DNA from 4 places in the Micromonospora narathiwatensis genome. Region 1 is predicted to be linked to each of the others. Evidence: riboswitches for the same ligand, from Rfam matches in the RefSeq annotation. Region 1 holds a riboswitch; each other region holds the start of a gene.

Region 1 (7,803 bases):
TCGACCTGATCAGCCCGCCCTCGGGCGCCCCGCTGGTCAGCGGGCTGGGCGACATCGGCGGCTTCCGGCACACCGACCTGAACACGGTGCCGGCCATGATGTTCACCCAGCCGGTCTTCACCAGCACCACCAGCCTGGACTACGCCGAGACCAAGCCGGCGGTGATGGTCCGGGCGGGCAACTTCACCGCCTCGGACCGGCCGAACGACCGGCACGTCGCGTTCTCCACCGACGGCGGCGCGAACTGGTTCCAGGGCAGCGAGCCGGGCGGGATCAACAACGGCGGCACGGTGGCGGCGTCCGCCGACGGCAGCCAGTTCGTGTGGGCGCCGGGCGACGCCGGCAAGCAGGTGGTCCGCTCGGTCGGCTTCGGCAACTCGTGGACCGCGGCGACCGGCATCCCGGCCAACGCGATCATCGAGTCCGACCGGGTCAACTCGAACAAGTTCTACGGGTTCAGCGGCGGGAAGTTCTACGTCAGCACCAACGGCGGGGCCAGCTTCACCGCCAGCGCCGCCACCGGCCTGCCGACCACCGGCGTGAAGTTCAAGGCGCTGTTCGGCGTGGAGGGCGACGTCTGGCTGGCCGGCGAGGGCGGCCTCTGGCACTCCACCAACTCGGGGACCAGCTTCACCAAGGTCACCGGCGTTAGCACCTCGATCAACGTCGGCTTCGGCAAGGCGGCGCCCGGGCAGACGTACCCGGCGCTCTTCGTCATCGGCACGGTCGACGGCCAGCACGGCGTCTACCGTTCCGACAACTCCGGCGGCAGCTGGGTGCGGATCAACGACGACCAGCACCAGTACGGCAACGCCGGCGAGGCGCTGACCGGGGACCCGCGCGTCTACGGCCGGGTCTACCTCGGCACCAACGGTCGGGGCATCCTGGTGGCGGACCGGCTCGGCGGCACGCCGCCGCCGACGACCGCGCCGCCGACCACCGCGCCGCCGACCACCCCGCCGCCCACGACCGCGCCGCCCACGACCGCGCCGCCCACGACTGCGCCACCCACGACTGCGCCACCCACCACCGCGCCGCCGACGAGCACGCCGCCGCCGGCCGGCGGCTGCACGGCGACCTACCAGGTGACCAACTCGTGGGCGGGCGGCTTCCAGGGCGAGGTGACGGTCCGCAACAACGGGTCGCCGACCAGCGCCTGGTCGGTGGCCTGGAACTTCGCCAACGGGCAGCAGATCACCCAGCTCTGGGGTGGGACGTACACCCAGAACGGCAGTCTCGTGGTGGTCAAGGACGCCGGCTACAACGGGGCCCTCGGTACGGGGGCCACCACCAGCTTCGGCTTCCTCGCCAGCTGGACGGGTACCAACTCGGTGCCGTCGTTGAGCTGCACCGCGACCGTCGCCCGCTGACCGGGCCCGTACGCGGTGGCCGTCCCGTACCCGGGGCGGCCACCGCCGCGTCCGCGCCGACGGCGGTTCCCCCGGCTCGCCGGACCCGCCGTCGGCGGGTGCGGATCAGCCGTCCCGGTCGGCCGGGGAGTTCGGCCGGTCCACGTCCACGAACTCGATCTCCTCGACGTCGGACAACCGGCTCCCGGCGGCCCGGGCAGCGGTGCCGGCGGCCCAGCCGATCGCGGCGCCGACCAGCGCGGCACCGACCAGCAGCGCCCAGGGCAGCGCCGGCCGCCGGCCGGCCAGCGCGTCGAAGGCGAGGGTGGCCCGGCGGCGGGCCTCGCCGGCGGCGGAGCCGACCAGTTCGGTGGCATCCTCGGCCAGGCCCGACCCGTTGCGCCGGGCGGTGCGGGCGGCATCGCGGGCACCGTCCCCGGCGGAGCCGGCGGCGTCGAGCAGCTGCCGCCACGCGTGGTCCGTGATCCGCTCGGGCTTGCCGCGGCGGTCAAGCAGGGTCGTTCCGAACATGTGTTACCTCCTCGGGGGGTGAAGCCCGGCGGCCACTTCGGACTTCGACGGTCATCCTGCGGGTGACGTTTCGCTCACTCGGGCAGTGCCCCGCCCGCGGTCGCCGCAAACCCTCCCAGGTCAGGCGCGATCGATGGGGCGGTACGGGACCAACCGCCCGAACGCGCCGGGACCGGGTGCGAGCCGGACGGGCGGCGGGCCGCTACCCTGAGTCGGCGGATCGGCCGGCCGTGGTCGGTCGTTGGACGGTGTGAACCCGTCGTCCGGAAGAAACAGGAACTGGAGGATCCGGATTGGGATGCCCAGGTGTGCCCAGTCCGCGAATTGCCCATCCCGAGGGGTGGCGACCGAGGCCATCAGAGGAATACTCTCGGTCGCGGCCCGCGTACTGATGAGGCGCCCGTACGGGCGAGTGGAGGTGCTCGCGTGAGCCTGTCGATCGTGCAGTCGGTGTTGCCGGGTGGTGTCATCCAGATCGCGCCGCGAGGCGAGATCGATGTCGACACCGCGTACGAGGTGCGGGAAGCGATCGCCGAGGTGCTCGCGAAGGGCCGTCCGTCCCGGATCGAGCTGAACATGCGGCTGGTCACCTTCATCGACTCCGTCGGCATCAGCGCGATGGTTGCCGGTTTCCAGACCGCCGAGGTCAGCGGTGTGAAGCTGGTGGTCACCGAGCCGAGCCGGTTCGTGCACCGTCAGCTCTGGGTCACCGGACTGCTGGGCCTCTTCGGCGCACCCGAGCCGTACTTCGCCGACAGCACCCCTCAGGTGCTGCCCGGCGCCTGAGCCGGCCCGGTTCCGGGACCGCCCGTCGACCGTTGCCAGCCGGCCCCGGTTACGGGACGATCATGCGGACCGCCGACGGCAAGGGAGTACGGCGTGCTCAGCAGCGACAGTTTTAGCTACACCGTGCAGGCCCGCTGCACCCGGGCGGACGCGGTGGCCCTGCTCAGTGACCTGACCCGCCAGGGCGAGCTGCACCCGCTGATCGTCCGGGTCCGCCAGTTGCCGCCCCGACCCGGCGCGCTGGCCAGCTACGCGATCACCGACCGGCTGGAGCTGGGGCCGCTGCACTTTCCGGTCACCTACCAGGCGGACGTGCTGGTCGCCACCGAGGACGAGGTGGTGACGGTGGCCCGCCAGCAGCCCGCCACCACGGTGCGTAACCACACCCGGCTGCGGGACGAGCCGGGCGGCGTGGTGCGCATCGACGTCGAGATCACCCTCTCCGCCCCGGCGCCGCTGTTCGGGTACGCCTTCCGGCAGGCCCGGGCGGCCCACCTCGGCCTCGCCAGCCGGCTCGGCGCCACCCTGGAGGAACAGGCGGGCTGAGTCAGCGCCGTCGCCCCGCCGCCACCGGACGGCGGGCCGCCGGGTTGGCCGGGCGCAGCTGTCCCCACGGCTTGTAGGTGGACAGCACGGTCATGACGATCAACAGGGTGCTGGAGACCGTCGGCGGGATGATCAGGTCCAGCCGGTCCCGGGTGGCGAGGTCCGGCCCCAGTTCGCCGAGCCGGCGCACCGTCGGGGTGAGCAACAGCAGCACCAACCCCAGCATCGCCGTGGTGATCGCGAACTTCACCAACACCCAGCGCCAGCGCAGCAGGCCCCACGGGGTGAGCAGCGCGCTGGTCAGCCCGACCAGCCAGACCAGCACGCTCAGCGGGGCGAAGAGCCAGGTGGCCAGCAGGCCCGCGGCCGGGTAGACCACCTCGGGGTCGGCCCCGCGCAGTCCGGCCACGCCGAGGGCGAGCAGCACCAGATCGGCGCCGAGCCAGCCGAGCGAGGTGACCAGGTGCAGGGTGAGCAGGGCCTTGCGCCCGGCGGGAGAGAGTCGGCTCATACCCCGATGCTCGGTCGTCGCCGGCCCGGCGTCGTGGGGCGCGCGGCGACATCCGGCGTACGTCGGTGGGCGTAGCCGGTCCGCCGGCGGCGGGCTCAGTACACCGACAGGTGCACGTGGTTGGTGTGGTCGCTGGACGGGTCGCCGTTGCCGCCGCTGTACGCCTTCCACCCGCTGCTGGGCAGCCAGATCTGCTTGTACCAGATCACGTAGAGCACGGCGAGCGGGTCGGCGTTGCGGATGAAGTACGCGGCCAGGTTGTTGCCGTACGTCTTGTCGCCGCCGGTGGCCACCCCGCCGAAGCCGTCCTTCTGCGCGGCGAAGTCGCAGGCCCGGCCCTTCGGGTGTTCGCCGGAGCCACTGGGCCGGTAGCAGGAGACGTACCGGGTGAACCCGGCCGCCTTGGCCTGCTGGAGCGCGTGCAGCATGCGCGGGGTGATGCAGCCGTTGGCCGGGGTCGGGTCGTTGACGCTGCACGACTCCGCGGGCCAGGAGCCGTCGGCGTTGCGCGGGGCCGGGGTGGCGTTGGCGCGGGACGTGCCCTGCACGCTGCCGCCGTTGGCGGTGGTGCTGGCGGCGGCCCGCCTGTTGGCCACCTCCAGCGCGCGTTCGGCCTGTTCCTTGCGCTTGGCCATCACCGCGACCTGCCGGCGCTGCTCCTGGATCTCGCCGTTCAGCGCCGCCTGGGTACGGGTTGCCTGGTCCCGGGTGTCGATCAGGTCGCGCAGTGCGCGGTCCTCGTGCGCGGCGACCTGTTGCAGGGTGGCGGCCCGGTCCATGAAGCCCTGCGGGCTGCTGCTGTCGAGCAGCGCCGCGGCGGTGCCGAGCCGTCCGCTCCGGTACGCGACCCCGGCGATCTCGCCGACCTTGGCGTCGCGTACGCCCAGCTCCTCGTTGATCGTCTTGAGCTGGGCGGCGAGCTGCTGCTGCCGCTTCACCGACTGGTTCAACGCCGCCCGCGCCTCCAGCCAGCCCTTGCTGGCCGCGTCGAGCTGGGCGCGCAGCGCCGGGGTGCCGCCCTCGTCGTCGCCGGGCGCGGCGGCGAGCAGGCCGGTCGGGGCGGTCGCCGAGGCGGGGGAGACCGGCGCGGTCGCGATGCCGAGGGCGAGCGCCGCGACGAGCAGGGCCGCCAACCGGGCGGCCGTCCGTCGTGCAGGTGGCATTCCAGGTGTCCTTCCGTCAACCGCCGACCGGGTTAGCTGACGGGTTCGGGACGGAAGATCCCTACCGCTGACGCGGATGCACCCCAGGAACGTGGTTCCCCGGCTCGCCGAGCTGTGGCGATTAGGCGACGGCCGCCACCGGCGACGCGCTGCGCCACCTGCGGAGACCGCGACTGAGCCTACCGGCCGGGCGCCGATCGGGCCGCCAAGGCGGGGACCGAAAATCGGAACGAAGCCGGCACAGATGAACAATAGCCACTTGGATTTAAGTTTGCCCTAATTACCACTCGACCGGGCCGCACGCTCCGGCCGACGCTCCGGGTTCGATCTGCAACGTGGCGTGATCGATCCGGAAGTCCTCGTGCAGGGCGGCCCGTGCCGCGGCCAGCACCTCGCCCACCTCCGCGTCGGGAGCCACGGTCAGGTGCGCCGACGCCACGTCCATCCCGGAGGTGAGCGTCCAGACGTGCAGGTCGTGCACCTCGGCGACGCCGGGCACCGCGGCCAGCCGGTCGCGTACCGCGGTGACCTGGAGGTGTTCCGGGGCGGCCTGCACCAGGATGCGGACCGCGGCCCGCCCGAGCCGCCAGGTCCGGGGCAGGATGAACAACCCGATCGCGACGGCGACCAGCGGATCGGCCCACCACCAGTCGGTGAACACGATGACCAGCGCGGCGGCGATCACGCCGAGCGAGCCCAGCAGGTCGCCGAGCACCTCCAGGTACGCCCCGCGCAGGTTGATGCTCTCCTGCGCGCCGGCCCGCAGCAGCGCGAACGCGACGATGTTGGCGAGCAGGCCGAGCACCGCCACGGCCAGCATCGGCCCGGCGAGCACCTCCGGCGGCTCGCCGAACCGGCGTACCGCCTCGACGAGCACGTACGCGGCGACCGCGCCGAGCAGGATCGCGTTGGCGAGCGCGGCCAGCACCTCCAGCCGGTAGAGCCCGAAGGTGCGCTGCGGATCGGTGTTGGCGCGCCGGGTGGCGGTGATCGCGGCGAGCGCCATGCCGATGCCGAGCACGTCGGTGAACATGTGCCCGGCATCCGAGAGCAGGGCCAGTGAGCCGGTGGCGAACGCGGTCACCGCCTCGACCAGCATCAGGGCAGTGAGCAGCCCGAACGCGGCCCAGAGCCGACCTTGGTGGCGGTGTGCGGCGTTGGTGACCGTGCCGCTGTGGTCATGACCTGCGCCCACGCCCACACCCTTTCGTCCCGCGACCCGCCCGGGCACAATCTATGCTCACATCGCTATGTATGCAAGTGATCGTCCGGGCGACGGGAAGCGCCGGCTCGGGCGCCCGCGGCCACGCCGCGACCGCAAGCCGTCGTCAGCGCACCGGGTCGAGCGTGGTGAGGCGCTGGGTGGCCCGGGACAGCGCCACGTAGAGCGTCCGTACCCCCGAACCGGGATCGGCCCGGATCTCACTCGGCGCCACCAGCACCACCCCGTCGTACTCCATGCCCTTGGCCTGGAGGCTGGTCACCACCTGGAGCCGGCCGCCGCCCAGGTCGCCCAGCCAGCCGGCGACCTCGTCCCGGCGCGGCACCGGCGTGATCACGCCGACCGTCCCCTCGACCTCGGCCAGCAGCGCGTCGGCCGCCGCGACGGTCGCGGCGGGCAGCTCGGCGACGGGCACGGTCCGCTCCACCGGCGGCACCCCGGTGGAGCGCACCGCGGTCGGCAGCGCCAGGTCCGGGTAGCGCCGGCGGATCTCCGCCGCCGCCACCGCGAAGATCTCGGCCGAGTTGCGGTAGTTGGTGGTCAGCTCGTAGCGGGACCGGCGCCGCCGCCCGAGCGCCTGGTCCCGGGCCCGGGTCAGCTCCTCCGGGTCGCCCGTCCAGGCGGTCTGCGCCGGGTCGCCCACCACCGTCCAGGAGGCCAGCCGGCCGCGCCGGCCGATCATGCGCCACTGCATGGGCGAGACGTCCTGCGCCTCGTCGACCACCACGTGGGCGTAGTCGCGGTAGTCCTCCGGGCGTTCCCGGGCGGCGGCCCGGGCCGCCCGCTGCCGGTCGGCGAACGTGCTCAGCTCGCGGACGCCCCCGGCGAGCTGGAACGGGTCGCGCTTCGGCTTCGTCCGCTGCACCGGCTTGCCGAGCAGCGCGTCCAGCTCGTCCAGCAGGGCGATGTCCGCGATGGTCAGCCCCTCGGTGTCCAGGGTCCGGTACGCCTCGGTCAGCAGCCGGATCTCGCCGGCGGCGAGCACGCCGCCCGCGTACCGGCGCAGCCGCTCGGGGCGGGCCAGCCAGCCGAGCACGTGCCGCGGGTGCAGCCGTGGCCACCATGCCTTGAGGAACTCCCGGAACTCCGGCCGGTCGATGATCTCGTCCTCGAACGCGGGCTGCTCCGGCAACCGGCCGATCCGCAGCCCACGGGCCTGCTTGTACAGGGCGGCGAGGACGGCGTCGAAGCCGGCCCGGCGCACCTCGTTGCGGCGCGCGCCACGGGACAGCGTCCGGTCCCGGATCGCGTCCAGCTCGGCCCGGCCCAGCCGGAGCAGTTCGCCCCGGTAGAGCAGGCGCAGCTCGGTGGGGGAGTCCGGGACCGCGTCCCGGACCGCGCGTTCCAGCACCCGGCGCATCCGCAGCGACCCCTTCACCGCCGCCACCTCCGGCGGGTCGGTGCGGGTCGCCGACATGCCCCAGAAGAGCGAGCCGAGCGAGTGCAGGGTGGCGGTCTCCTCGCCGAGCGAGGGCAGCACCGAGGCGATGTACTCGACGAACACGCCGGACGGGCCGACCACCAGGATGCCGCCGCCGGCGTACCGGGCCCGGTCGGAGTAGAGCAGGTACGCGGCCCGGTGCAGCGCCACCGCGGTCTTGCCGGTGCCCGGGCCGCCGGAGACGATCGTGACCCCCGAACCGGGCGAGCGGATCGCCTCGTCCTGCTCCCGTTGGATGGTGGCGACGATGTCCC
Region 2 (7,803 bases), 1.1 Mb from region 1:
CTGCCCCCGCTGGTTCACCGTCACCGGCGCCGAGTAGCCGGCGTAGGGCTGCCCGTCGAGGGAGTACTCGACCCGGTCCACGCCCGACTCGGTGTCCGACGCGCTCAGGGTGACGGTGGCGCCGCCCACGTACGCGCCGTCGGCGTCCTTCTCCCCGGTCACCACGGCGGTCACGGTCGGCGGGGTGGTGTCCGTCGGCGGCGGGTCGACCACCGTGAACGACACCTGCTGCGGCGACGACGTGTTACCCGCCTTGTCCGTGGCCCGGTACGTCACCGTGTGCTGCCCCCGCTGGTTCACCGTCACCGGCGCCGAGTAGGTGCCGTACGCACCCCCGTCCAGCGCGTACTCGATCCGCTCGACACCCGACTCGGTGTCCACCGCGACGAGGGTGACCGTCGCGCCGCCCACGTACGCCCCGTTCGCGTCCCGCTGGCCGGTCACCGAGGCGGTGACCGTGGGCGGGGTGGTGTCCGTCGGCGGCGGGTCGACCACCGTGAACGACACCTGCTGCGGCGACGACGTGTTACCCGCCTTGTCCGTGGCCCGGTACGTCACCGTGTGCTGCCCCCGCTGGTTCACCGTCACCGGCGCCGAGTAGGTGCCGTACGCACCCCCGTCCAGCGCGTACTCGATCCGCTCGACACCCGACTCGGTGTCCACCGCGACGAGAGTGACCGTCGCGCCGCCCACGTACGCGCCGTTCGCGTCCCTGTCACCGGTGACCGTGGCGGTCACGGTCGGCGGGGTGGTGTCCGAACCGCCGCCGGTGACGACCAGCAGGCCGTTCATCCCGCCGTGGCCGGGGATGGCGCAGAAGTACCGGTAGGTGCCCGGAGAGAGCACCACGTCGACCGTCCAGCGGCCCCCGTTGCGGTCCGTCGGATCGGCCAGGATGTTCACGTCGACGTCGCGGTTGTATCTCGGGTCCGACGTCTCGAAGGTCAGGGTGTGCTGCATCCCGGTGGTGTTGCCGGTGGCGGCACTGTTCTCGAAAACCAGGGTGGCCGGCCCGGCGACCGCGGTGGTGGGCGCCGACCGGTAGGCGAGGAAGTTGTCCCCCGCCGTCCAGGTGAGCACCTGGGCCTGGAGAGGAGCCGGGGCGGCGGCCGTCACGGAGCGTTCCGGGTCGGTCGGCCGCGCGCTCGCCGGCGCGGCGGAGAGGCCGGTGGCCAGCAGCGCCAGCGTGGCGAGGGCGGCCACCGTTCTCCGGAGCCGGCTCACGCCGAGCCGGCGCCGCGGTGGATGTGGGTTCATGGGTTCCTCTTTCACGGTCCGGAGAGCAGCGGGCGGAGCGTGCGTCGGTGTGGTCGGGTCCGACGGAGCTGTTTCTGGCGGTCAGGGGCCCCGCGCGGCCCCTCCCGGGCCGCACGGGATCACCGGCCGTGGCCGTGAGCCACGACCGTCCGAAGTGGTGGGTTGGTTACCCTGCCGCCGGCGGCGGGCCGGTTCCGCCGCTCGCCGGGCAGGGCGGTGCGTCAGAGCTGTTGGATTCGTCGGGTACGGACATCGGTCGACCCGTGGCGCGTGCCGCGCCCGATCGCCGTGGTGGCGTTGACCCGGGGATGGCCATTCCTGGCCGGTCGTGGCCTCCGAACGTGTTGCGCCGCCCGAAGTCCCACAGTCGAGAGCTACCGTGCCGATAGTTCATCTCGACGAAACATATTGATAGGGCTTGACCTTACTAACTTCCACTCAGCCTGTCCATAGCTTTCGTCGCCCCTGTGACTACTTTTCTTCAAGGCAGACGAAAGTGGTCGTCAGATTCCCACCCCCGCACTCTCGGTCGAACGGAGAGGTGTACCTACCGCCAGGGACGACCGCCTGCCACCCGTTCGGCCAGGCGAACGACCCGGACGGGTCACACCTGATCGACATCTTGACCGATGGCCGAGTACGCGCCATCAGCAGACAGCGGCATTGACCGCAATTCGGACAGCCGCGGTCCACCGAGGAGAACATCAGCCCTGATCAGGGGCTATTGAAGATCATGGCTTCGCCGGATCGGGATCTTCGGCTGACGATCGACAGGGACGGTTGCTCGACTCACCCATTGCTCGCCGACCGGGGCCGTGTGATTGTGCTCCAGCGAGTCCGCCGACCCCCGGCGGCTCGGACGGTCGATCTGTCGAACCGGGGCCACGCCGGCAGCTCCGGAGACCGACCGTCACCTCGCCTCGCCACATCACGCCACGCGCCCCCGACCGGGCTCCGCGTGGCCAGAAACAGAGGAGCACACCCCCTTGAAGCTCTCACCCCGCCTCGCCGTGCTCTCGGGCGCGGCCGCGGCCGGCCTGATCGCCGCCGGCACCGCCGCGGCCGTGCAGGCCGCGCCCTCCAGTCCTCGCCCCGACCCCGCCCAGGCCCGTGCGCTCGCCGCCAACTCGGCCAGCGCGCTGGTCGCCGGCCGACCCGCCTACCTGCACACCAGCGCCGACGAGGCGTTCGTGCAGCAGGAGGTCATCTCCTCCGAGGGCACCCAGTACGTGCCCTACGAGCGCACCTACAAGGGCCTGCCGGTCGTCGGCGGCGACTTCGTCCTGGCCACCGACGCGACCGGCAACCTGAAGTACGCCTCCGTCGCCCAGCAGCGGAGCATCGGCAGCCTCGCCACCACTCCGAAGCTGACCTCGGCCGCCGCCGCGAAGACCGCGCGTGCCCAGCTCAAGACCGTCGACACCGTCGAGGGCACCAAGCTGGTCGTCTACACGCTCGGCGCCCAACCGGCCCTGGCCTGGGAGACCACGGTCCGTGGCACCGACGCCGACGGCCCGAGCCGGCTCACCGTCGACGTCGACGCGCTGACCGGCACCGTGCTACGTACGCAGGAGCACATCGTGTACGGCACCGGCACCGGCGCGTGGAACGGGCCGAGCCCGCTCACCCTCAACACCACGCTGTCGGGCAGCACGTACTCCATGAAGGACCCGAACGTCACCAACCAGAGCTGCCAGGACGCCGCCAACAACACGACGTTCAGCAAGTCGACCGACACCTGGGGCAACGGCACCGCCACCAACAAGGAGACCGGCTGCGTCGACGCGCTGTTCGCGGCGCAGACCGAGCACAAGATGCTGTCGCAGTGGCTCGGCCGTAACGGCGCCAACGGCAGCGGCGGCGCGTGGCCGATCCGGGTCGGCCTGAACGACCAGAACGCCTACTACGACGGCACCCAGGTCCAGATCGGCAAGAACACCGCGGGCCAGTGGATCGGCTCGCTCGACGTGGTGGCCCACGAGATCGGCCACGGCATCGACGACAAGACCCCGGGCGGCATCTCCGGCAGCGGCACCCAGGAGTTCGTCGCCGACACCTTCGGCGCCGCGACCGAGTGGTTCGCCAACGAGCCGGCGGCGTACGACGCTCCCGACTTCCTCGTCGGCGAGAAGATCAACCTGGTCGGCAGCGGCCCGATCCGCAACATGTACAACCCGTCGGCGCTCGGCGACCCGAACTGCTACTCCAGCAGCATCCCCAGCACCGAGGTGCACAAGGCGGCCGGCCCGGGCAACCACTGGTTCTACCTGCTGGCCATGGGCAGCAACCCGACCAACGGCCAGCCGACCAGCCCGACCTGCAACAGCAGCACCGTGACCGGCCTGGGCATCCAGCCGGCCATCAAGATCATGTACAACGCGATGCTGCTGAAGACCACGTCCTCGTCGTACCTGAAGTACCGCACCTGGACGCTGCAGGCGGCGAAGAACCTCTACCCGAGCAGCTGCACCGAGTTCAACACCGTCAAGGCCGCCTGGGACGCGGTCAGCGTGCCGGCGCAGTCCGGTGACCCGACCTGCACCAGCGGCTCGCCGACGCCGACCCCGAGCTCCTCGACGACCCCGCCCGCGGGCTGCTCGGGCCAGAAGCTGGCCAACCCCGGCTTCGAGTCCGGCAACGTGAGCTGGACCGCCAGCTCCGGCGTCATCACCAACTCGACCGGCCAGGCGGCGCACGGCGGCTCGTACAAGGCGTGGCTGGACGGCTACGGCACCACCCACACCGACACCCTGTCGCAGTCGGTGACGATCCCGTCCGGCTGCCGGGCGACCCTCAGTTTCTGGCTGCACATCGACACCGCGGAGTCGACCACGACCACCGCCTACGACAAGCTGACCCTCCAGGCGAACAGCACCACCCTGGCCACCTACTCCAACCTCAACAAGAACACCGGCTACGCGCAGAAGTCCTTCGACCTCTCGTCGTTCGCCGGCACCACCGTCACCATCAAGTTCACCGGCGCGGAGGACAGCTCGCTGCAGACCTCCTTCGTCATCGACGACACGGCGGTCGACCTCTCCTGATCACCGACGAAGCGGCCGGTCGTCGTCCTCCCGACGGCCGGCCGCTTCGTCAGCCGTGTCTCGTCCGTCTCGAAGGCGTCGTGAGCGGCTGGCCACCGTCCCGGAGCGGGACGCCGCTCGCCTCAGCGCTCCGCCCGGGCGCCCGTGTCGCCGCCCCGGTTGAGTCGGGCCATCACGTCCTCCATCGCCCGGCTGAACAGCTCCATCTGCCGTACCGACTGCTCCTGCAGCCCGCCGAGCCGCACGGCCAGGGCGTCGACGTCGGCCCGCGCCGAGGCGCTGACCTGGGCGTCGAGGTCGGCGAGGGCGGCGTTGACGGCCACCACGACGTGCCCGCAGACCGCCGCCATGCCCGCCTCGGCCAACTCCGGGTCGACGGCGACGGACTCGAGCCGGCCACCCTGGACGACCACGGCGCGGACCCGGCCGTCGGCCGCGGAGCCCTCGGCGCGGAGCAACCGCCCCGGGTCGCCGTCGGGTTGCTCGGCGGCCCGCGAACGCATCGAGGACAGCGCCTGCTGGGTCTGGGTGAGCAGTTCGTCGAGGCTAGCGGCCGCGGAGAACGGGTCGTTGGTCATAGCCGCGCTTTCTTCACGTCTTTCCGGAGCACCGTGACCTTAGCAACCACGCCCGACGGCGCCGACCCGGCCGGGCACGTCGGTGCGCCCCGCGCCGCTGCCATGCGGAGAGTGGCCACCCCGCCGGGAGTGGCCACTCTCCGCATGCGTCAGCGCCGATCGCGGGGACGGCAGGGTGCCGCCCCACGACGGGATCAGGACAGCCGCAGGCGCATGCCTGGGAAGATCAGGCCCGGGTCGTCACCGACCACCCGCCGGTTGCGCTCGTACAGCGCGTGCCAGCCGCCGGTGATGTCGCGCGCCTCGGCGATCTCGGACAGGGTGTCACCGCGCTTGACCACGTAGCTGCCGGTGCCGCCGGTGCTCGGCGCGGTACGCCGGTGGCCTCGGCTGGTCGACTGCTCGTGCCGCGACGCCCGCTCGCTTTTCGCCTTCTTCGGGGACCGGTGGTCGGCGGACTCCGACGTGGACGAGTAGTGCTTCGTCGAGCCGCCCTTGCGGCCGCAGACCGGCCAGGCGCCGATACCCTGCCCGTCGAGGACCTTCTCGGCGACGGCGATCTGCTCACCGCGGGTGGCCAGGTCGGCACGGCTGGCGTACCGCTGCCCGCCGTAGCCGTTCCAGGTGCCCTTCGAGAACTGGAGTCCGCCGTAGTAGCCGTTGCCGGTGTTGATGTGCCAGTTGCCGCCGGATTCGCACTGCGCGACGGCGTCCCAGTTCACGCTGGACGCACTGGCCGGCGCGGCCGGCCCGAGGATCGCGGCGGCACCGGTGGCGGCGCCGGCGACGAGCGCCCCGACGGCGACCCTGCGCCGGGTGAGGCGTCGGTGACGTGCGGTTTGTTCAGTTGCCATGTGGGTTTCCTCCACGCCGACGAGGTGAGCTGTCGGGTTCGGGCCGAGGAGCCCGGCCGCCGGATCGGCGGCTTCACCCCGAGGTGTCGAGCACCGAGGAACATGTGGGTCCCCCGCTCCCGCCTGAGGTCCAGGTACCACGAGCCGGTGGCGGGATTAGGCGTTACCGGCCCGTGGTGTCCGCGATCGCGAACGCAAACGACGTTAGGGACGGTTTCGGATGATCGCCCACTTCTTGTGAAGTTCTTCACCCGGCCGAGCGAAGGCGTCGCCGGTCGAGTTGCGCACCGTCCGAAGGTGCCTTACAACGCCGCGAACACCGCCGTTCAGTACGTCAGGCCGTACCCCTGCGGGAAGAGCGGCACCTGCCCGTCGCCGGCGTTGATGGGCTGCTGGCTGACCGAGTTCATCCAGGTCATCGGCAGTTTCCCGGTGGGCGCGTACGCGCCGAAGAGGACGTCGGCCACGCCACCACCCTCGGTGCCGGGCAACCAGGAGGCCAGCAGCGCGGTCCAGTTGGGCAACTCGGCGGCGATGTCCAGCGGCCGGCCGGAGATCAGCACCACGACCACCGGCACGCCGGCATTGCGCAGCGTCGCGATGGTTCGCAGGTCCTCCCGATCGAGGCTCATGCTGCCGGCGCGGTCGCCCTGGCCCTCGGCGTACGGCGTCTCACCGACCACGGCGACGGCCGCGCGGTAGGTCCGGTCGATGCCGGTGCCGCGCTGGTTGTAGGTGACCGTCGTGGTCGGACCGACCGCTGCCCGGATGCCCTGGAGGACGCTGGTGCCCGGGGTGACGGTGCCCGACCCGCCCTGCCAGGAGATGGTCCAGCCCCCACTCTGGTTGCCGATGTTGTCGGCGTTCTTGCCGGCAACGAAGATCTTGTTGTTGTCCGGGGCCAGCGGCAGGATCCCGGCGGTGTTCCTGAGCAGCACCTGCGACTCACGGACGGCCTGCCGGGCGAGCGTCCGGTGCGCGGCGTTGCCCACCGTCGGGGTCCAGCTCCGGTCGGTGTACGGCCGCTCGAACAGGCCCAGCTCGAACTTCTTGGTGAGGATCCGCCGGTTGGCGTCGTCGATCCGGCTCACCGGCACGTGCCCGTTCTGCACCTCGGCGCGCAGGGTGCTGATGAAGGTCTTCCAGGCGGTGGGGACCATGACCATGTCGATGCCGGCGTTGATCGCCGTGCTGACCTCGGCGGCGGTGAAGCCGGCGCTGCCGTCGATCTGGTCGATGCCGTTCCAGTCGGAGACGACGAAGCCGGAGAAGCCGAGTTCTCCCTTGAGGACGGTGGTGATCAGGTATTGGTTGCCGTGCAGCTTCACGCCGTTCCAACTGCTGTACGAGATCATCACCGCGCCGACACCGCGCTGCACGGCGGCCTGGAACGGGGGCAGGTGGATGGCCCGCAGGTCGGCCTCGCCGAGCTGGGTGTTGCCCTGGTCGACGCCGCCGTTGGTGCCGCCGTCACCGACATAGTGCTTGGCGGTCGCGAGCACCGACGTGGGCCCGCCGAGCGTGCCGCCCTGCAGGCCGGTGACCAGGGTGGACATGGCCGACGGCAGGTCCGGCGTCTCGCCGAAGGACTCGTAGGTGCGACCCCAGCGGTCGTTGCGGGCGACGCAGAGGCAGGGCGCGAAGTCCCAGTCGACACCGGTGCCGGAGATCTCCTCGGCGACGGCCTGGCCGATCCGCTGCACCAGCGCCGGGTCACGGGTGGCACCCAGGCCGATGTTGTGCGGGAAGATCGTCGCCCCGTACACGTTGTTGTGTCCGTGCACGGCGTCCACGCCGTAGATCATCGGGATGGCCAGCGGGGTGGCGAGGGCACCCCGCTGGAAGCCGTCGTACATGTCGGCCCAGCCGGTGGCGGTGTTGGGCGTGGGCGCGGAACCGCCGCCGGAGAGGAGCGACCCGAGCCGGTACGTGGCCACGTCGGACGCGGTCACCGCGCCGCGTTCGGCCTGGGTCATCTGGCCGATCTTCTCGTCCAGGGTCATCCGGGAGAGCAGGTCGGCGACGCGGGTGGCCACCGGCAGCGCCGGGTCCTGGTACGGGTAGCCGGCC
Region 3 (7,803 bases), 3.2 Mb from region 1:
GCGAGGAGCCGGAGCACACCCTGCTCTCCGCCGAGGCCGTCGCGCAGGCTTCCCTGGACGTTCTCGTCTCCGACCTGACCGGCCAGGTCATCGACGTCCGCCGGGCACCCGGCGAGCCGGCCACGGTGCCCCTGCAGCCCGGCGCGCACCCGTCGGACGACGGTTCCGGGTCGCGGCGCGGCGCCGGTCGCGCCGAGCCGGAGTCGTCGGAGCAGCTGCGCACGGGCGTCGGCGCCTGACCGGCCGAGCAACGGGACGGGACGATCCAGATGCGTGGTGACCTGGTCCGGAAGCTGCTCGCCCGGGTGCTGACCACCGGGCTGGCGGTGCTGGCCTTCCTCATGGTGGCGCTCACCGGGGCGACCGGTTGGGGGCTGGCGATCGCGGTCGCCGCCCTCGCCGCCGTCGGCTGGGAACGCCGGGTGCGGCCGAGCGCCGACGGTGCCGCCGAGTCGGTGCTCGTGGCCGCCGGGATCCTGGTCGGGTACGCCCGCCGGCTCGACGCCGGCTTCGACCCGGCGCTGGCCGCGACCGCGCTGGTGCTGCTCGGCCTGGTGCTGCTGGTGGGGCCGTTGCGCGACGCCGGCGCGCTGGAGATCCGCGCGGCCAACCTGCCGGTCCGCTCGTGGACCCCGCTGGTCGCCGCCCGGCTCGGCGACGCGCTGCTGGCGCTGCTCGCCCTGGTGGCGGTGGCTGCCGGCCTCGCCCTGCCCGGCTGGGTGGCGCTGGCCGCCGCCCTGCTGGTCGGCGCGGGCTGCGGCGCGGTCGGGCTCGACCTGGCCCGGCGTCGCTTCCGGCCGCCGGCCGGGGGCGGTCCGGTGGGCCGGGCGCTGCGCCGGCACCAGCCCGAGTTCGTGCTCTACTTCTCCGCCCCGCCCGGCTCGGAATACCAGGTCACCATGTGGCTGCCGTACCTGGAGCGGATCGGCCGGCCGTTCCTGGTCCTGCTGCGCGAGCCGGAGTTCCTGCCGACCGTCGCCGCCGCGACCCGCGCGCCGGTGGTCTTCTGCCCGACGCTCAAGGCCATGGACGAGGCGCTGGTGCCCAGCCTGCGGGCGGCCTTCTACGTCAACCACGGCGCGAAGAACAGCCACTGCGTCCGCTTCTCGCAGCTCACCCACGTGCAGCTGCACCACGGCGACAGCGACAAGGCGCCGAGCGCCAACCCGGTCTCGGCGATCTTCGACAAGATCTTCGTGGCCGGCCAGGCGGCGATCGACCGGTACGCCCGGGCCGGCGTGGAGATCCCCGCCGAGAAGTTCGTCGTGGTCGGCCGCCCCCAGGTCGAGGCGATCGAGGTACGCCGGGAGCCGACCCCCGGCCCGGCGCAGCCGACCGTGCTGTACACCCCCACCTGGACGGGGCACCACGCCGACGCGAACTACTGCTCGCTGCCGGTCGCCGAGACGGTGCTCCGCCGGCTGCTGGACCGGGGTGCCACGGTGATCCTGCGGCACCACCCGTACACCGCGCAGAACCCGGCGTCGGCCCGGCAACTGGCCCGGCTCACCGAGCTGCTCGCCGCGGACCGGGCGAGGACCGGCCGGGCGCACCTGTGGGGCCCGGCGGCCACCCGGGAGCTGACCCTGACCGAGTGCGTCAACCGCGCCGACGTGCTGGTCTCGGACGTCTCCGGAGTGATCTCCGACTGGCTCTACTCCGGCAAGCCGTACGCGGTCACCGACATGGGCGCCGACGGCGAGCACTTCGTCGAGCGGTTCCCCCTCGCCGGCTCGGGTTACGTGCTGCGCCGGGACATGTCCAACGTGGACGAGGTGCTGACCGAGCTGCTGGACACCGATCCGAAGGCGGCGGCCCGCTGGGTCACCCGTACCCGCTACCTGGGCGACTTCCCCGCCGAGTCGTACGCCGAGGCGTTCCTCGACGCCGCCCGCCGGCAGCTCGGACCGGGCTGGACCGCGCCGGCCCCGCGCGGCGCCGACGCGGTCGCGCCGGACGGCTCGCCGCTGTCCCCCACCGCCTGATCCACCCTCACCTCCGGACCGCCCCGCCGCCTTCGGCGGGGCGGTCTTTCGGTGTGCGGAAGATCACCGCCATTCAACGATCGTTGTAAATATTGAACATCATCATCATACTTGCTCCCGGGCAGCCCACCGGCGCAATGTCGCCGGCCCTACCGGCGATGCGGTCCGCCGCACGCCACCACCCCTCGTCCACAGGAGCACACATGCCAACCCTCCTTCGTCGACTCGCGATCTGGCTCGGCGCGCTCGCGCTCGCCGTGGCGGCCGCACTGACCGGCCCGACCGCCGCCCAGGCCGCGGCACCGGCCTGGCCCCTGCTCAGCAACGGCTCGACCGGCGCCAACGTCACCACCGCCCAGTACCTGCTGCGCCACCGCGGCTACAGCCTCACGGTCGACGGCCAGTACGGCGCCGGCACCACCTCCGTGGTGAAGTCCTTCCAGTCGGCCAACGGCCTCTCCGCCGACGGCCAGATCGGGCCGCAGACCTGGGGCAAGCTGGTGGTCACTCTGAGCGCCGGAGCCAACAACGACGCGGTCCGCGGGCTGCAGACCTCACTCAACAAATACGGCTACGGCCTGGCCGTGGACGGCGACTGGGGCCCCGCCACGACCAACGCCGTGAACAACTTCAAGTCCGCCCGTGGCCTCTCCGGCGGCTCGGTCGACGCCACCACCTGGCAGTACCTGACCGGCGGCAGCGGCGGCGGCACCGGCAACTACCGCCTCATCATCGGCAAGTCGGTGCTGCCCCGCAGCGAGTACGACGACCCGCACCACGACTACCCGGCGATCGACCTGCCCACCGTGACCGGCACGACCACGTACGCGATCACCTCCGGGACGATCGGGCACGTGGGCGGCAACTGCGGCCTCGGCATCGGCATCACCGGCGACGACGGCGCGTACTACCTCTACTGCCACCTGAACTCGCGCTCGGTCGCCGCCGGCTCCCGGGTCAGCGCCGGCCAGGTCCTCGGCTACACCGGGGCCACCGGCAACGTGACCGGCCCGCACCTGCACCTGGAGGTCCGCGTCAACGGCGCCAACCGCTGCCCGCAGAACATGCTGTTGGCCATCTACGACGGCGTCACCCCACCCGCCCCGTCCGCCCTGCCCGCCACCGGCTGCACGTACTGACGGCAACCCGCGGTCGTGATGTCGTCGCCCCGTCCACGGGGCGACGGCGTCACGGCCGGTCGGGCGACGCGAACGGCGCGAGCAGGTCGAGAACGGCGGCCGCGTCCTCGACGTGCGCGTTGTGGCCGAGCCCCGGCAGGGTCGTCACCGGCACGCCCAACTCCTTGAGCTGCGCGTCGGTCACCATCGGGTCCTGCTCACCCCGGGCCAGCAGCACCGGCACGTCGGTCGCGGCGAGCAGGTCGGGCAACCGCGGCTCCCCCACCGCGAACGCGGCCGGGTCCATGGCCAGCCGCCAGCGGCCGTCCTCGCGGCGCAGCCCGGCGTCCACCACCGGATGGTCGGGGGCGAAGAGCCCGGCCAGCCCGGCGACCCGCAGGTAGCGGCGGGCCGCCTCGTCCCGGCTGGCGAACCAGGTCACCGGCCGTTCGGCCAGCTCGCGGGCCTTGTCCAGCTCGGTCGGGGACCAGGCGACCTTGATGCCGAGCCCGATCACCGCGTCGACCGGCAGGCCCCGTGTCCGCGCGGCCAGCGCCAGCGCCACCACCCCGCCGAGCGAGTGCCCGAGCACCACCAGCCGGTCGCGGGGGCCGAGCCGGTCGGCTACCGGGCCGAGACCCGCCACCACCCGGTCCGCGAGGTCCTCGAAGGAGTACGCCGGCAGCGGCGGCGACCAGCCGTGGCCGGCCAGGTCGGGGGCGAGCCAGCGCCCCGCCCAGCGGCTCTCCAGCAGCGGCGCCCAGGGCAGCCACACCTCGCCGGTGGCGCCCAGGCCGTGCAGCAGCAGCAGATGGCGGGTACCCGTCTCGTCGGCCATACGGCGCAGTGTCGCATCGGACCGGCCACCCGCGCGAGACACCGCGCATACGAGGTCGGGCACCGGCTCGGAGGAGCCGGTGCCCGACGGGGGGAGGGGTGCGATCAGGCCGAGTAGCCGCGGGTGGCGGCCCAGTTCGCCAGGTTGATGGTGGTGATCCAGTAGGACGGCACCGCCGGGTTGGCCGAGTCGGCGATCTTCACGGCCCGGCCGTCGTCCTGGTAGCCGACCACGGCGATGTAGTGGCCGCCGGGGAACGAGTGCCAGCCGCCGTTGGTGTCGGTGGCGGAGCCGGCGATGTTGACCACCACGCCCCGACCGTCGGTGACGGCCTTGACCACGTCGGCCTGGAGCTGGTCCATCTGGGCCGGGGTCGCGGCCTGGCCGGGGATCATGTGGGTCCGGTACGGGCTGCCCTTGACCATCTGATTCAGACCCCGGGTGGTGTCCTCGGCCGAGTTGGTGCCGTTCTCACCGGCGTTCAGCGGCACGGCCATCGCGTCCTGGGTGGTCTCGATGCCGCTCGCGCTCAGCGCGTTGCGCACCGCGGCCGGGCCACAGTTCCAGTAGGCGGTCTGCGCCTGGTAGTTGTAGTCGAGGACCTTGGTCGACGGCGGCGTCGGCTTCGGCTTCGCCGTACGGGTCACGTCCGGGTCCGCCTTGGCCTTGCTCGGCGACTCCGACGCGCTCGGCGAGTCGGACGGCGACGCGCTCGGCGAGTCCGACGGCGACGGGGCGGCGACGCGCGCCTCGCCGCGGCTGGCGACCTCGCCGAGCCGGGGGGCCAGCTCGGCGACGGCGGCGGTGTGCTCCTGACGGGCGGGCGCCTCATCGGCGCTGGCCAGCGCGGCACTGGCGCCGCCGGCGAGCACGAGGGCCGCCGCGGAGCCGGCGACGATCTGGTAGGGGCGCTCGGTCGCGAGGCGCCCCAGCTGACGCTTCAGGTGGTGCTTCACGTATTCCTCCACGAGGGCCTGAGCGGCGCACGCCGACCCGACGCGCGGACGGGGTCACGCGCGTTGCCGGGCGGGGTGGCCGCAGGAACGGGCAGCGCCGGTGAGCCGGGCTGCGGGGGCGGTTGCCGGAACTCGGTCGCCGGTCAGGCGAGCGAGGGCACCGCGGCTCCGTGGAGGCGGGGGGAGGATCGGGGGGAGGTTGGCACGAGGATGGCACTCCTTCCGTGGCCGCCTACCGGGTTAGCTGACGGATTCGGGCGGGAAGTACGCCCTACCGCGGGCCGCAGCTCGCGGATTCACCCCGGTGTTGCACTGGGTCCCCGGTTCGCGAAGATCACGATTAAGCGGGTCGGTACGGCGTCGCCACCTGCGATCGAAAACCGCACCGGACGCGCCGACACTACCGGTGGGCTCGCCTCCTGCCAACCGCTCCGACCTGCTTAAACATCGGAATTACCGGCGCCGACCGGAACAGCTCGCAACTGATGTGACTCAATGGGACAGGCAGTTATCCCGTAACCGCCGGGCAAGAATCGGACACCGCACCGATGATCGTTCCGGAATTGCGGGAGTCGATCGCCCGCACTGATCCGGATGACCGTTTCCGGGCAGACAGTGACGGGACTCACCGAACTTGGGTAACGATTCAGCCGACCCGTGCCGGGCGGAAGCGCGCGGCACCGCCGGCCGGCACCGCCGCACGGGTCGGGGCCACCGGCTCGGCACGGCGTACCGGGGCCGGCCCGGGGCGCAGCGCCTCGGTGGCGGCGTACGCCTCCAGGGCCAGGGCGCGGGCCGCGTCGGCGGCCAGCTCGGCGTCGCGCCAGGCCCGCTCCTCCCGCTCGGCGGCGGCCCGCCAACCGGCCCACCGGCCGTCGCGTACCACGCGGGCCAGGACGATCTCCTGCTCGGCCGGGTGCCGGCGCGGATCCCACCCGTTGCGGTGGGCCAGGACGTCGGCGAGCTGGCGGGCCGACAGGTCGCCGTGCCAGTGGGCCACCATCGCGGCGTGGTGCAGCCACCGTTCCCGGGCCGCGTACTCGGCCGGCGTGCGCCGGGTACGCGGCTCGGGCAGCACGGCGGCACCGGCGAGACGCCGGGCGCCCGCCTCGGCCTCGTCGTACGCCCGCCAGGCCCGGTCGGCCGCCGCCTGGGCGGTCAGCCACTGCTCACGGCGCCGGCGGGCGGTCTGCGCGGCCCCGGCGGCGGCCACCGCCACCTCGTCGGCGTACCGGCGCAGGTCGGCGTGGCGGGCCGCCTCCTCGGCGGCCGGGTCGGGGGCGTCCTCCACCGGAACGTCCCGTTCCGGCCTGGCGACGAGCGCGGCCAGCAGGCCCAGGGCGAGCACGAGCAGGGCCGACCAGATGGCGGCGGCCTCGGGGATCTTGCTGAGGAAGTGGTAGAGAACGGTCTGCTGCATGGTCGGCACCTCACGGGAACGATGTGACGGAGAGGTCCGCACCGGCCCGAGTGCGGGCGCGACCGGTTACGGGCGCCGTCGGGCGGGTGCGGGGTGAGGTTCGGTCGGTACGGCGAGGGCGGGCCGCGGCCCGCGGGTCGTCAGCGGGTGGGCGGGGCCCGGGAGCCGACGGTCGCCGGGACCAGCCCGACCAGGGCGTGCTGCCGGTCGGCCGGCAAAGCCACGGCCAGACGCGACGCCACCGGATCTGGCGCACCGACCGGCCCGACCTGCCGGCAATCGCTGCCGGCCCGATCGACCGCACCGGCCCGGTCGGCGGCACGGTCCCGATCGGCGGCACCGGCCCGGTCGGCGGTGCCGGTCCGGTCGGCGGTGCCGGTCCGGTCCGCGGCACCGGTCCAGCCGGTGCTGCCTGCTCCCGGCCCGACCCGAGCCGCCGAGCCCGGCGCGGAGTCGGCGGTGCCGACCCGGAGGGTCAGGGCCTCGACGGGGCCGGCGGCGAATCGGGGAGCGGCCTGCGCGGTCGCGGCCGGGCCGACGGGCAGCGCGGCCGCGCCGAGCGAGCAGGCGACCAACACGGCCAGGCTGGCCAGCGTGCGGGCCCACCAGCGCGCCACCCACCACACGGGACAGGTGAGCGCGATCGGAAGCACGGCTCCAACCTACCGCCGATGCCGCGGCGCCGCACCGCCGCCGGGCGTGTCGCGTCCGCGCGGATCCGGGCACTGACCAGGATGGACGGCCGCGGCGCGGGGCATCGGGCGGGTGGCGTGCGGCTCGGCCCGGGTCGGGCCGCGCGGCGTGCTCGACCGACCTGGGTCGCAGTCCGCATCACCGTGCACCAGATGGAAGGCCGGCGCCCCCACGCGCCGGACGGGCGAGCGGGACGCCGCCCGCTCAGCCCGATGGCGTAGGATTCCGGCTCCTGCACGGAACGGGAACCGTACTGCCGGCCGGTCGGGCCGCCCCCGGTCCCCGCCGGGCACGCGGTGCCCGGGACGGAAGGTGGACACCCCGGATGCACCAGCGGATCCTGCTGCGCGCCCGCAAGGGCCCGTTCGACGTACTCACCGCCGAGGAGACCTACGAACGGGACTGGATCGGCAAGAACACCGGCAACCTGGTCTTCAGCCACGCCGCGCACAAACTGCTCGCCACCTCGGCTGCGGAGATCACCCCGTCGCGGTTCCGGGCGGACCCGCGCGAAGCCGACGAGATCAACGAGAAGTACGACGTCTTCGTGATCCCGCTGGCCAACGCCTTCCGCCGCGACTACACGGACCAGTTGGCCGCGATGACCCGGCTGATCGAGCGGCTGAAGATACCGGTGGTGGTGCTCGGGGTCGGGGCGCAGACGGACGTGGACGGCGACCGGGAGTTCCTGCGCCCGATCGACGAGACGGTGAGCCGCTTCTGCCGGGCGGTGCTCGACCGCTCGCACAGCATCGGCGTACGCGGCGAGATCACCGAGGACTACCTGCGTACG
Region 4 (7,803 bases), 1.6 Mb from region 1:
ACGCCCAGAAGCAGAAGCTGGACGCCCTGATCGCCACCCAGACCAAGCAGAAGGAAGAGCTGGAGGCGAAGAAGAAGCAGATCAACGCCGAGATCAAGCGGCTGACGGCGATGCTGCCGAAGACGTCGATCCGGGCCGAGGGCTGCCCGAACATCGACGGTGTGGTGAGCAACGCCGCGCGTACCGCGATCAAGACGGCCTGCGGCAAGGTCGGCCGCCCGTACGTGTGGGGCGCCACCGGCCCGAACTCGTTCGACTGCTCCGGCCTCACCCAGTACGCGTACAAGGCGGCGGGCATCTATCTGACCCACTTCACCGGCGCGCAGTGGAAGGAGGGCAAGCCCATCTCCCGCGACGAGGCTCGCCCCGGTGACCTGGTCTTCTTCTACAGCGACCTGCACCACGTCGGGCTCTATCTCGGCGGCGGTCTGATGGTGCACGCGCCACGGACCGGAAAGCCGGTCCAGGTGAGCCAGATCAGCTACCAGCCGGTCGCCGGCTTCCGCCGGCCCTACTGACCCGGGTCGCCGGCTACTGACCCCTTTCGCGCTGCACGAAGGCCCCCGGTCCACGCGGACCGGGGGCCTTCGCCTCGTACCGGGTGCCGCTACCGGGGCGCGTCGACCGCCCCCGGCAGGATCTGCACGTCGTCGAGGTTCACGTACATGACCCGGTGACCGAACTGGATCTGCACGTACTGGTTCGCGCCGCGGACGACCGTCCGGTCACCCGGCACCGAGCCGTCGAACGAGACGGCCCGGTAGTATTCGCCCGGCAGGACGCCGCCGACCGCGTACCGCTGGCCCGCCCGGAGGGTGTACTGCAGCGGGGAGATGGCCTGGTACGGGATGGTGGACGGGTACGCCGCCTGCTCCGGGTAGGCGCGCCCGTACACCGGGATGGTGGTCCTGCCCGCCTTGGGGGTCACCACGAAGCCGTTCGCCCACTTCGCCGTCGGCGCCGAGGCCGGGTTGTGGAACCACGCCTTCTGGCCGAGGTACCAGATCGCCGTCCAGTCACCCTGGACGTCGGCGAGGGCGTACGTCTGACCGGCCGAGGCGCGGGCGCCGTGGTCGGAGATGTACATGGTGTTCGGCGCGCCGTTCGGTTGCAGCCCCAGGTCGTTGACCAGCGGCGCGTCGATGCTCGGGGCGGTACGCAGGATCACCGAGGAGGAGCCGCGCAGCGGGCAGGGCGCGGCCGGCGGCGGCGGAGTCGGGACGCCCGGGGGCTGCCGGTTGCAGCCGGTGAAAGCGGGCTGGTTGCTGGCGTAGTCCGGGTCGATGGTCACCAGGCCGGTGTGCGGGGTCCCGGTTCCCTTGAACGGCGCCTTCATCAGGTCGAAGTAGTGCGACCAGTCCCAGTACGGGCCCGGGTCCCAGTGCATCCCGGCCACGTTTCCGGCGGTGATGCCGGGGACGTTGTCGTGGCCCAGGATGTGCTGACGGTCCAGCGGGATCTGGAAGCTCAGCGCCAGGTGCCGGACCAGCTTGGCCGACGTCCGGTACATCGCCTCGGTGTACCAGGTGCCGTGGCCGGCGAAGCCCTCGTGCTCGATGCCGATCGACTTGGCGTTGACGTACCAGTTGCCGGCGTGCCAGCCCACGTTCTTGGCCTTGATGTGCTGGGCGACGTAGCCGTCCACCGAGCGCAGCGTGTAGTGCCAACCCAGGTAGGTCTTGTCCTGGACCAGGCCCACGCTCGGGCCGAAGTAGCCCTCGGTGTCGTGGATGATGATGTACTCGATCTTCTGCTGGGCCGGCCGGTTGCCGAGGTCGTGGTTGCCGTAGTCGCCGGAACCCGGGCCGTACTTCGCGTAGGGCGCGGGGATCCACTCGCAGGCGAGGCGGACCGGGCACTCCAGGCCGTCCGGGCGCTCGGCGCGACGCAGCCCGAGCTTGTGCAGCCCGGACTGGTCCGGCGTCACCGCCGTGGCGGCGAGGGCCACCCGCTGGCCGTCGTCGGTGGTCCGGCTGGCGCCCTGGCCGATCTGGTCGTACACCTCGTCGGCGAAGGCCGCCGCGGCGTCCTCGGTGTCCGCGCCGGAATACCGGGCCACCGCGCCGTACCAGGCCGCCGGCTCGCTGCCGGCACCGACCGGCCCGCCCAGCTCCTGTTGGTACGAGGCGAGTAGCGCCGCGCCGCCCCGGATGTTGGCGAGGGCGTCGGTGCGCAGCGTCTCCTTCGACTCGCCGGTGAGGTCGGCGGCGGCGTCGAGGGTTTGCAGCGACGCCTGCGGCAGCAGGTCGCCGCTCGGTCGCGCCGCGATCGCCGGGTCGAGAGCGAGCGGCCGGGACTCGTCGCCGCGCGGGTCCTCGTCCTCGTCGACGTGGGCGCTGGACGGCGTCGAGGCGACCTGGGCGGCGTCGGTCAGGTGCATCGGGCCGTAGCCGCCACTGGTGCTGGGCTGGCCCGGGTGGGTGTCCCAGCGGGACTCCAGGTACGAGACGCCCAGCAGGACGCTCTGCGGCACGCCGTACTCCGCTGCCGCGGCGGCGTACTGCTGCTGGCGGTCCTGGTTGTCGGTGGTCCCGGCGGTGAGGGGCGCCGCCGCGGTGGGACCGCTGGTCGCGAGAGCGGTGGCCGCCGCGACGGCGGCGGCCAGCAGTATCCGTCTGCGCGATGGCAGGGCTGAGAGGTGCATCGAACCTCCAGATCAGGATGGGGGTCACTGCGTCCTCACCCTGGCCCCGCGTATGGGCTCCGGTCAATAGCTTTCCAGATAACGATGCGTCCCGAAAGAAACCTTCATAGGAGGGTCACGGCGTCGCGGGTTGCGGATTGATAACGACGATCTCTACTCTGATCTGTCGTCGACCGGTAGGTTCACCGCCCAGCCCGGGTGGTGGCGGTCGGACACCGCCGAGTCGCCTCCGGGCGAGCCGGGGACCCAGGTACGTGGGGTGAATCCGCACCGTGGTGCGGTAGGGCGGCTCCCTTCCCGCCCGAACCCGTCAGCTAACCCGGTAGGCGGTCAGGAAAGAAGGAGTACGGAGCCCGGTGGCACACCATGCCCCGCGGCGACCGTCGGTCCGGTCAATCGACCGGTCGGCGGCTACGCCGCGTCCACGCTGGTCCCGCTTCACCACCGCCCTCGCCGCACTGGTCGGCACCGCCGTCGTCCTGACCGGCGGCGCCACGGCCCACGCCGAACCGTCGGTCACCGAGATCGAGCGCCAGATCGATCAGGACTGGAACAAGCTCGAACCGATCATCGAGCAGGTCAACGCCACCCGCGAAGAGCTTGCCGCCAAGCGCAAGCAGGCCGCCGCGCTGGCCAAGCAGATCACCCCGTTGCAGGCCCAGGTCGACGAGGCCCTCGGGCAGGTCGGCGGACTCGCCGCCGACGCGTACAAGGGCAACAACATCTCCACGGTCAACGCGCTGCTGGGCAGCCGGTCGCCCGGCGAGATCGTCGACAGCCTTGAGCTGCTCGACCGCTTCGCGCACCGCCAGCAGCAGCAGGTGCAGGCCGTGGCCGAACTGCGCGACCAGTTGGCCGCGAAGAAGAAGCCGCTGGACGACATGATCGCCCAACTGGCCCGTACCGAGGCCCAGCTCGCGGCCAAGAAGAAGCAGATCGACGCTGAGATCGCCCGGCTGCAGAAGCTGCGGCTCAAGGTGTACGGCAACGGTGGCGGCGGCCCGCTGCGCCCGGCGCCCTGCCCCGCCGGTTACCCGGGTGGCCCCGCCGGGGTCGCGGTCAAGTTCGCCTGCGCCCAGATCGGCAAGATCTACGTCTGGGGTGCCGCCGGCCCGGACCATTACGACTGTTCCGGCCTGACCATGGCCGCCTGGGCCAAGGCCGGCGTCTCGCTGCCGCACAACGCCCGGCAGCAGCACGACGTCACCCGGCGGGTGAGCCGCGGCGAGTTGCGCGCCGGTGACCTGGTCTTCTACTACGGCGACCTGCACCACGTCGCGATGTATGTCGGCGACGGCTGGGTGGTGCACGCCTCCCAGGCGGGCAAACCGATCACGATGAAACGCGTCGACGACGGCCAGATCAACAGCTACGGCCGCCCCGGCTGACCGGTCCGCGAGGGCTCCCACGTTCGCGGGAGCCCTCGCGCCGTGCTCAGCGGGTGGGCCAGGTGCGCCAGTTCTGCCACGACCGGCTCGGCGTGGGTCCGCGCTGCCCCTGGTAGCGCGAGCCGTAGACCGCCGAGCCGTACGGGTGCTCGGCCGGCGACGAGAGCCGGAAGATGCAGAGCTGCCCGATCTTCATGCCCGGCCAGAGGGTGATCGGCAGGTTCGCCACGTTGGACAGTTCCAGCGTGACGTGCCCGGAGAAGCCCGGGTCGATGAAACCGGCGGTCGAATGGGTGAGCAGCCCGAGCCGGCCCAGGCTCGACTTGCCCTCCAGCCGCCCGGCGAGCTGGTCGCCGAGCGAGATCACCTCAAGCGTGGAGGCGAGCACGAACTCGCCCGGGTGCAGCACGAACGGCTCGCCCTCGGGCACCTCCACCATCGAGGTCAGGTCGTCCTGCTGCACGGCCGGGTCGATGTGCGTGTAGAGATGGTTGTTGAAGACCCGGAAGAGCCGGTCGAGGCGTACGTCGATGCTGGACGGCTGCACCAGCGCGGGCTCGAAGGGCTCCAGCGCGAGCGTGCCCGCCTCGATCTCGGCGGCCAGGTCGCGGTCGGAGAGCAGCATCCGAACACCATAGCGACCGGTACGGGTGACCTGCGTGTCGGACTGCACACTCGTACACGTGTTCGATAGAATGTCCGCATGGCTTCCTGGTCCGAATTCGCCGCCGACGAGCCCCGACTCGCCGACGAGATCCGCCTTCTCCTGCAGCAGTACGGGCCGGGCTTCGGCTACCTCGCCACGGTCCGCGCCGACGGCGGTCCCCGGGTCCACCCGGTCTCCCCGGTCATCACCGACGAGGGGCTCTACTGCTTCGTCATCGAGTCGCCCAAGCGCCGCGACCTCGAACGCGACGGCCGCTACGCGCTGCACTCGTTCCCGCCGGAGGAGCGCGACGACGAGGCGTACGTCGCCGGCTGGGCCCTTCCGGTTACCGACCCGGTCACCGTGGCCCGGGTGGCCGCGCTTGGCCGGGCCGCGCCGCAGGTCGACTGGCGGCTGTTCGAGTTCACCGTCGACGTGGCGATGCTGACCCGGCGCGACCAGGCGACCCACCTCGGGGCGACCCACCTCGGGGCGGGCCGGCCGCAGGTGCGGGTCTGGCTCGACCCGCGGGCGGCCGGCCCGACGCGGCGGTCCGACGTGGCGTCGTCCGAGGCCCGGCGTGGCCGCCACGGCTTCGACACCCGTCGCCCGGCCGCCTGAGCCCCCCAAAAGCCGGTGCCGGCCCCGTCGTCGGACGGGACCGGCACCGTTTTGCCGTGCTGTGCTGGAGCCGTTACGCCGCGCGGTAGGCGTTCCAGGCGCTCAGCATCCGGCTGGCCTGCCCGGGCGTGAACTCGTACATGCACGAGTCGTAGGTGTAGTCCATGAAGTTGTGGATCGGGTCCAGGCCGGGTGCGGTGCAGGTGTCCCGCCCGGTCGGGCACTGGTACGCCGGCGACGCCTCGGCCGGGGTGTCGCTGACCTGGTCACCCTGGCCGCTGCAGCCGCCCTGGAAGGTGTGGTAGAGGTTCAGCCAGTGGCCGATCTCGTGGGTGCCCGTGTCGCCCTGGTTGTAGTTGGTGGCGGTGCCGCCCGGCAGCGACTCGCTCAGCGCGACCACACCGTCCATCTTGTCCAGGGTCTTCTTCGGGAAGGTCGCCCAGCCGAGCAGGCCGTCGCTCAGCTCACCCAGGTACATGTTCAGGGTGTTCTTGCCGCCCTCGCGCAGCGTGGTCTTCATCGACCGCTCCGCAGTCGAGCCGGAGACGATCGGGTACCAGGACGGGTTGGTGACTCGGTTGATCTTCTGGAGCTGGAAGCCGAAGGCGGTCGGGGCGCCGCCGGTGGCCCCGCTGTAGGCCTGGTTCAGCACGCTGATCTGCTGGGTGATCATCGAGTCCGGGATGTTGCCCCCGGCCCGGGTGCTGTCCCGCTGGATGACGTGGACGACGACCGGGATGGTCACGGTCGCCAGCGGCGCGACCCCGGCGCCGACGCGGAACCTGGACCGCTCGGCCAGCGCGGCGGTGAGGTCCGCCTCCCGCTCACGCACCTGCGCGGCGGTCAGCTCGTTCGGGTCGTGCTTGACCTGCGCCCCGGCCTTCACCCGGGCGTCCGAGTGGACGTCGGCCGGCTCTGCGCAGCTTCCCGCCGGGGCGGCGGAGAAGGCCGAAGCGGCCGGGACGACCCCCACCGCGGCGGTGCTGAGCAGCAGCGCGAGGGTCGTCGACGCGACGCCGGCGGTACGCCGGGTCAGCAGGTTGGGACGGAGTCCCATGGGCCCACCTCTTTCTGGCGGCGTGACAGGGGGTGTGTCACGCCGTAGCTGAGAACGTGGAGGTGACGTTACAACCGATCGACACATTTGAAAACGGCCATGTGTTGCGGCCGTGAAACTTCTTCCCGGTTCGATGGGATGCCGTGGTTGCAAGATCGTGTCGGGGGTGGGTTCGCGGCTCGCCGGGTACCTGGGTGCGCGGCGGCGGTGACCTCAGGTACAGTGGTGCCGCCTGCGGGTGTAGTTCAATGGCAGAACATCAGCTTCCCAAGCTGACAGTGCGGGTTCGATTCCCGTCACCCGCTCCACGCGAAAGGCCCTGATCGGGACGCGGATCCCGGTCAGGGCCTTCGGTATTCCGTGCCCAGCGGACCGTGGCCCTGGTGGCCCGATGAGGCCCACCAGGGCTGTCGGCGAGGGGCAACTCCTCGGAACTCACCCGGCGGGCGTCAGGTCGCGTACATGCCGCAGGCCGGGCTGCCCGCCGAGCAGCACCTCGCCGACCGGAACGAACCCGGTACGCCGCAGCACCGCGAGCGAGGCCGGGTTCGCCAGCGCGGCCGATGCGACCAGCCGGTGTAGCCCGTACTCGTCGCGGGCCAGCGCGCAGACGCGGCGTACGCCGTCCTGTGCCACGCCCCGCCCGGCCGCGTGCTCGGCCACCCGGTAGCCCAGCTCGGCGCTGCCCTCGGCGACGTCGACCAGGTTGAACCGTCCCAGCACGGCACCTTCGTCGTCCACCAGGACGTGGAAGTGGCACCCGCCGGTGGCCTGCTCGGCGAGCAGTTTCGCGTGCCGGGCGGTGAACTCGGCGAAATATTCGTCGCCCCGGTCCGGCACCGACCGGGCGAAGTACGCCCGGTTCTCCCGCTCGAAGCGGAACAGGGCGGGAGCGTGGTGGACGTCGAGCCGCTGGAGTTCAGGCATCGCGCCACGCTAGTGGAAACCGCTGTCGCCTACGGCCCCGGCGGGTACCAGCGCAGTTCGACGGTGTTGCCGTCCGGGTCGCGTACGTAGATCGAGGTGGCGTTGCCCCGCGCGCCGAAGCGCGGCACCGGCCCGGTCAGCACGGTGAACACCCCGGAGTCGATCACCTGCTGCCAGTCGAGCGGCTCCACCACCAGGCAGAAGTGGTCGACGTTCGATCCGCTCGGCTCGCCGCGTACCAGGTCGATGATGGTTTCCGGGCTCACGCGTACCGACGGGAAGGGCACCTCCCCGGCCCGCCAGCGGTCGACCCGTACCGGCTCCAGGCCGAGGGTGTCGCAGTAGAAGCCGAGGGAGCGTTCCACGTCGGCGACGGCGAGGACCAGGTGGTCGAAGGCCGTCACCCGTACCGTGCTCATCGCGCCCTCCACGGCGTGGTGGTCCATGGATGCTCCTGTTCTCGAAGGGTCACCCGTCCAGCCTCGTCGTGGTCGTACCGCGGACCAAGCCGCGATCGGAC

What was found. A riboswitch is a leader RNA that binds a small molecule or an ion and turns the genes downstream of it on or off. The one in region 1 is predicted to bind cyclic di-AMP.
Region 2: linked by a shared signal. The riboswitch ahead of GA0070621_RS12195 (LysM peptidoglycan-binding domain-containing protein) and the one ahead of GA0070621_RS16600 (coiled-coil domain-containing protein) in region 1 are both predicted to bind cyclic di-AMP.
Region 3: linked by a shared signal. The riboswitch ahead of GA0070621_RS02995 (C39 family peptidase) and the one ahead of GA0070621_RS16600 (coiled-coil domain-containing protein) in region 1 are both predicted to bind cyclic di-AMP.
Region 4: linked by a shared signal. The riboswitch ahead of GA0070621_RS23900 (C40 family peptidase) and the one ahead of GA0070621_RS16600 (coiled-coil domain-containing protein) in region 1 are both predicted to bind cyclic di-AMP.

The regions. Positions count from the first base shown of each region.
Region 1 is NZ_LT594324.1:3,899,381-3,907,183, reverse strand. It holds gene GA0070621_RS16625 (cellulose-binding domain-containing protein) at 1-1,370, shown strand, start outside; gene GA0070621_RS16620 (hypothetical protein) at 1,476-1,880, opposite strand; gene GA0070621_RS16615 (STAS domain-containing protein) at 2,307-2,666, shown strand; gene GA0070621_RS16610 (SRPBCC family protein) at 2,760-3,212, shown strand; gene GA0070621_RS16605 (hypothetical protein) at 3,214-3,723, opposite strand; gene GA0070621_RS16600 (coiled-coil domain-containing protein) at 3,819-4,886, opposite strand; cyclic di-AMP (ydaO/yuaA leader) riboswitch at 4,893-5,024, opposite strand; gene GA0070621_RS16595 (cation diffusion facilitator family transporter) at 5,167-6,081, opposite strand; gene GA0070621_RS16590 (HelD family protein) at 6,215-7,803, opposite strand, start outside.
Region 2 is NZ_LT594324.1:2,758,384-2,766,186, forward strand. It holds gene GA0070621_RS29935 (OmpL47-type beta-barrel domain-containing protein) at 1-1,257, opposite strand, end outside; gene GA0070621_RS12185 (M4 family metallopeptidase) at 2,244-4,301, shown strand; gene GA0070621_RS12190 (hypothetical protein) at 4,424-4,879, opposite strand; gene GA0070621_RS12195 (LysM peptidoglycan-binding domain-containing protein) at 5,074-5,733, opposite strand; cyclic di-AMP (ydaO/yuaA leader) riboswitch at 5,733-5,906, opposite strand; gene GA0070621_RS12200 (glycoside hydrolase family 3 protein) at 6,060-7,803, opposite strand, start outside.
Region 3 is NZ_LT594324.1:654,818-662,620, reverse strand. It holds gene GA0070621_RS03015 (bifunctional cytidylyltransferase/SDR family oxidoreductase) at 1-239, shown strand, start outside; gene GA0070621_RS03010 (CDP-glycerol glycerophosphotransferase family protein) at 270-1,985, shown strand; gene GA0070621_RS29755 (peptidoglycan-binding protein) at 2,189-3,124, shown strand; gene GA0070621_RS03000 (alpha/beta fold hydrolase) at 3,174-3,941, opposite strand; gene GA0070621_RS02995 (C39 family peptidase) at 4,046-4,909, opposite strand; cyclic di-AMP (ydaO/yuaA leader) riboswitch at 5,112-5,254, opposite strand; gene GA0070621_RS02990 (hypothetical protein) at 5,544-6,317, opposite strand; gene GA0070621_RS02985 (hypothetical protein) at 6,458-6,970, opposite strand; gene GA0070621_RS02980 (polysaccharide pyruvyl transferase family protein) at 7,336-7,803, shown strand, end outside.
Region 4 is NZ_LT594324.1:5,452,661-5,460,463, forward strand. It holds gene GA0070621_RS23890 (C40 family peptidase) at 1-518, shown strand, start outside; gene GA0070621_RS23895 (N-acetylmuramoyl-L-alanine amidase) at 608-2,644, opposite strand; cyclic di-AMP (ydaO/yuaA leader) riboswitch at 2,851-2,988, shown strand; gene GA0070621_RS23900 (C40 family peptidase) at 3,001-4,032, shown strand; gene dcd (dCTP deaminase) at 4,079-4,657, opposite strand; gene GA0070621_RS23910 (pyridoxamine 5'-phosphate oxidase family protein) at 4,736-5,299, shown strand; gene GA0070621_RS23915 (zinc metalloprotease) at 5,373-6,356, opposite strand; tRNA gene GA0070621_RS23920 (tRNA-Gly) at 6,591-6,664, shown strand; gene GA0070621_RS23925 (GNAT family N-acetyltransferase) at 6,792-7,283, opposite strand; gene GA0070621_RS23930 (VOC family protein) at 7,313-7,729, opposite strand.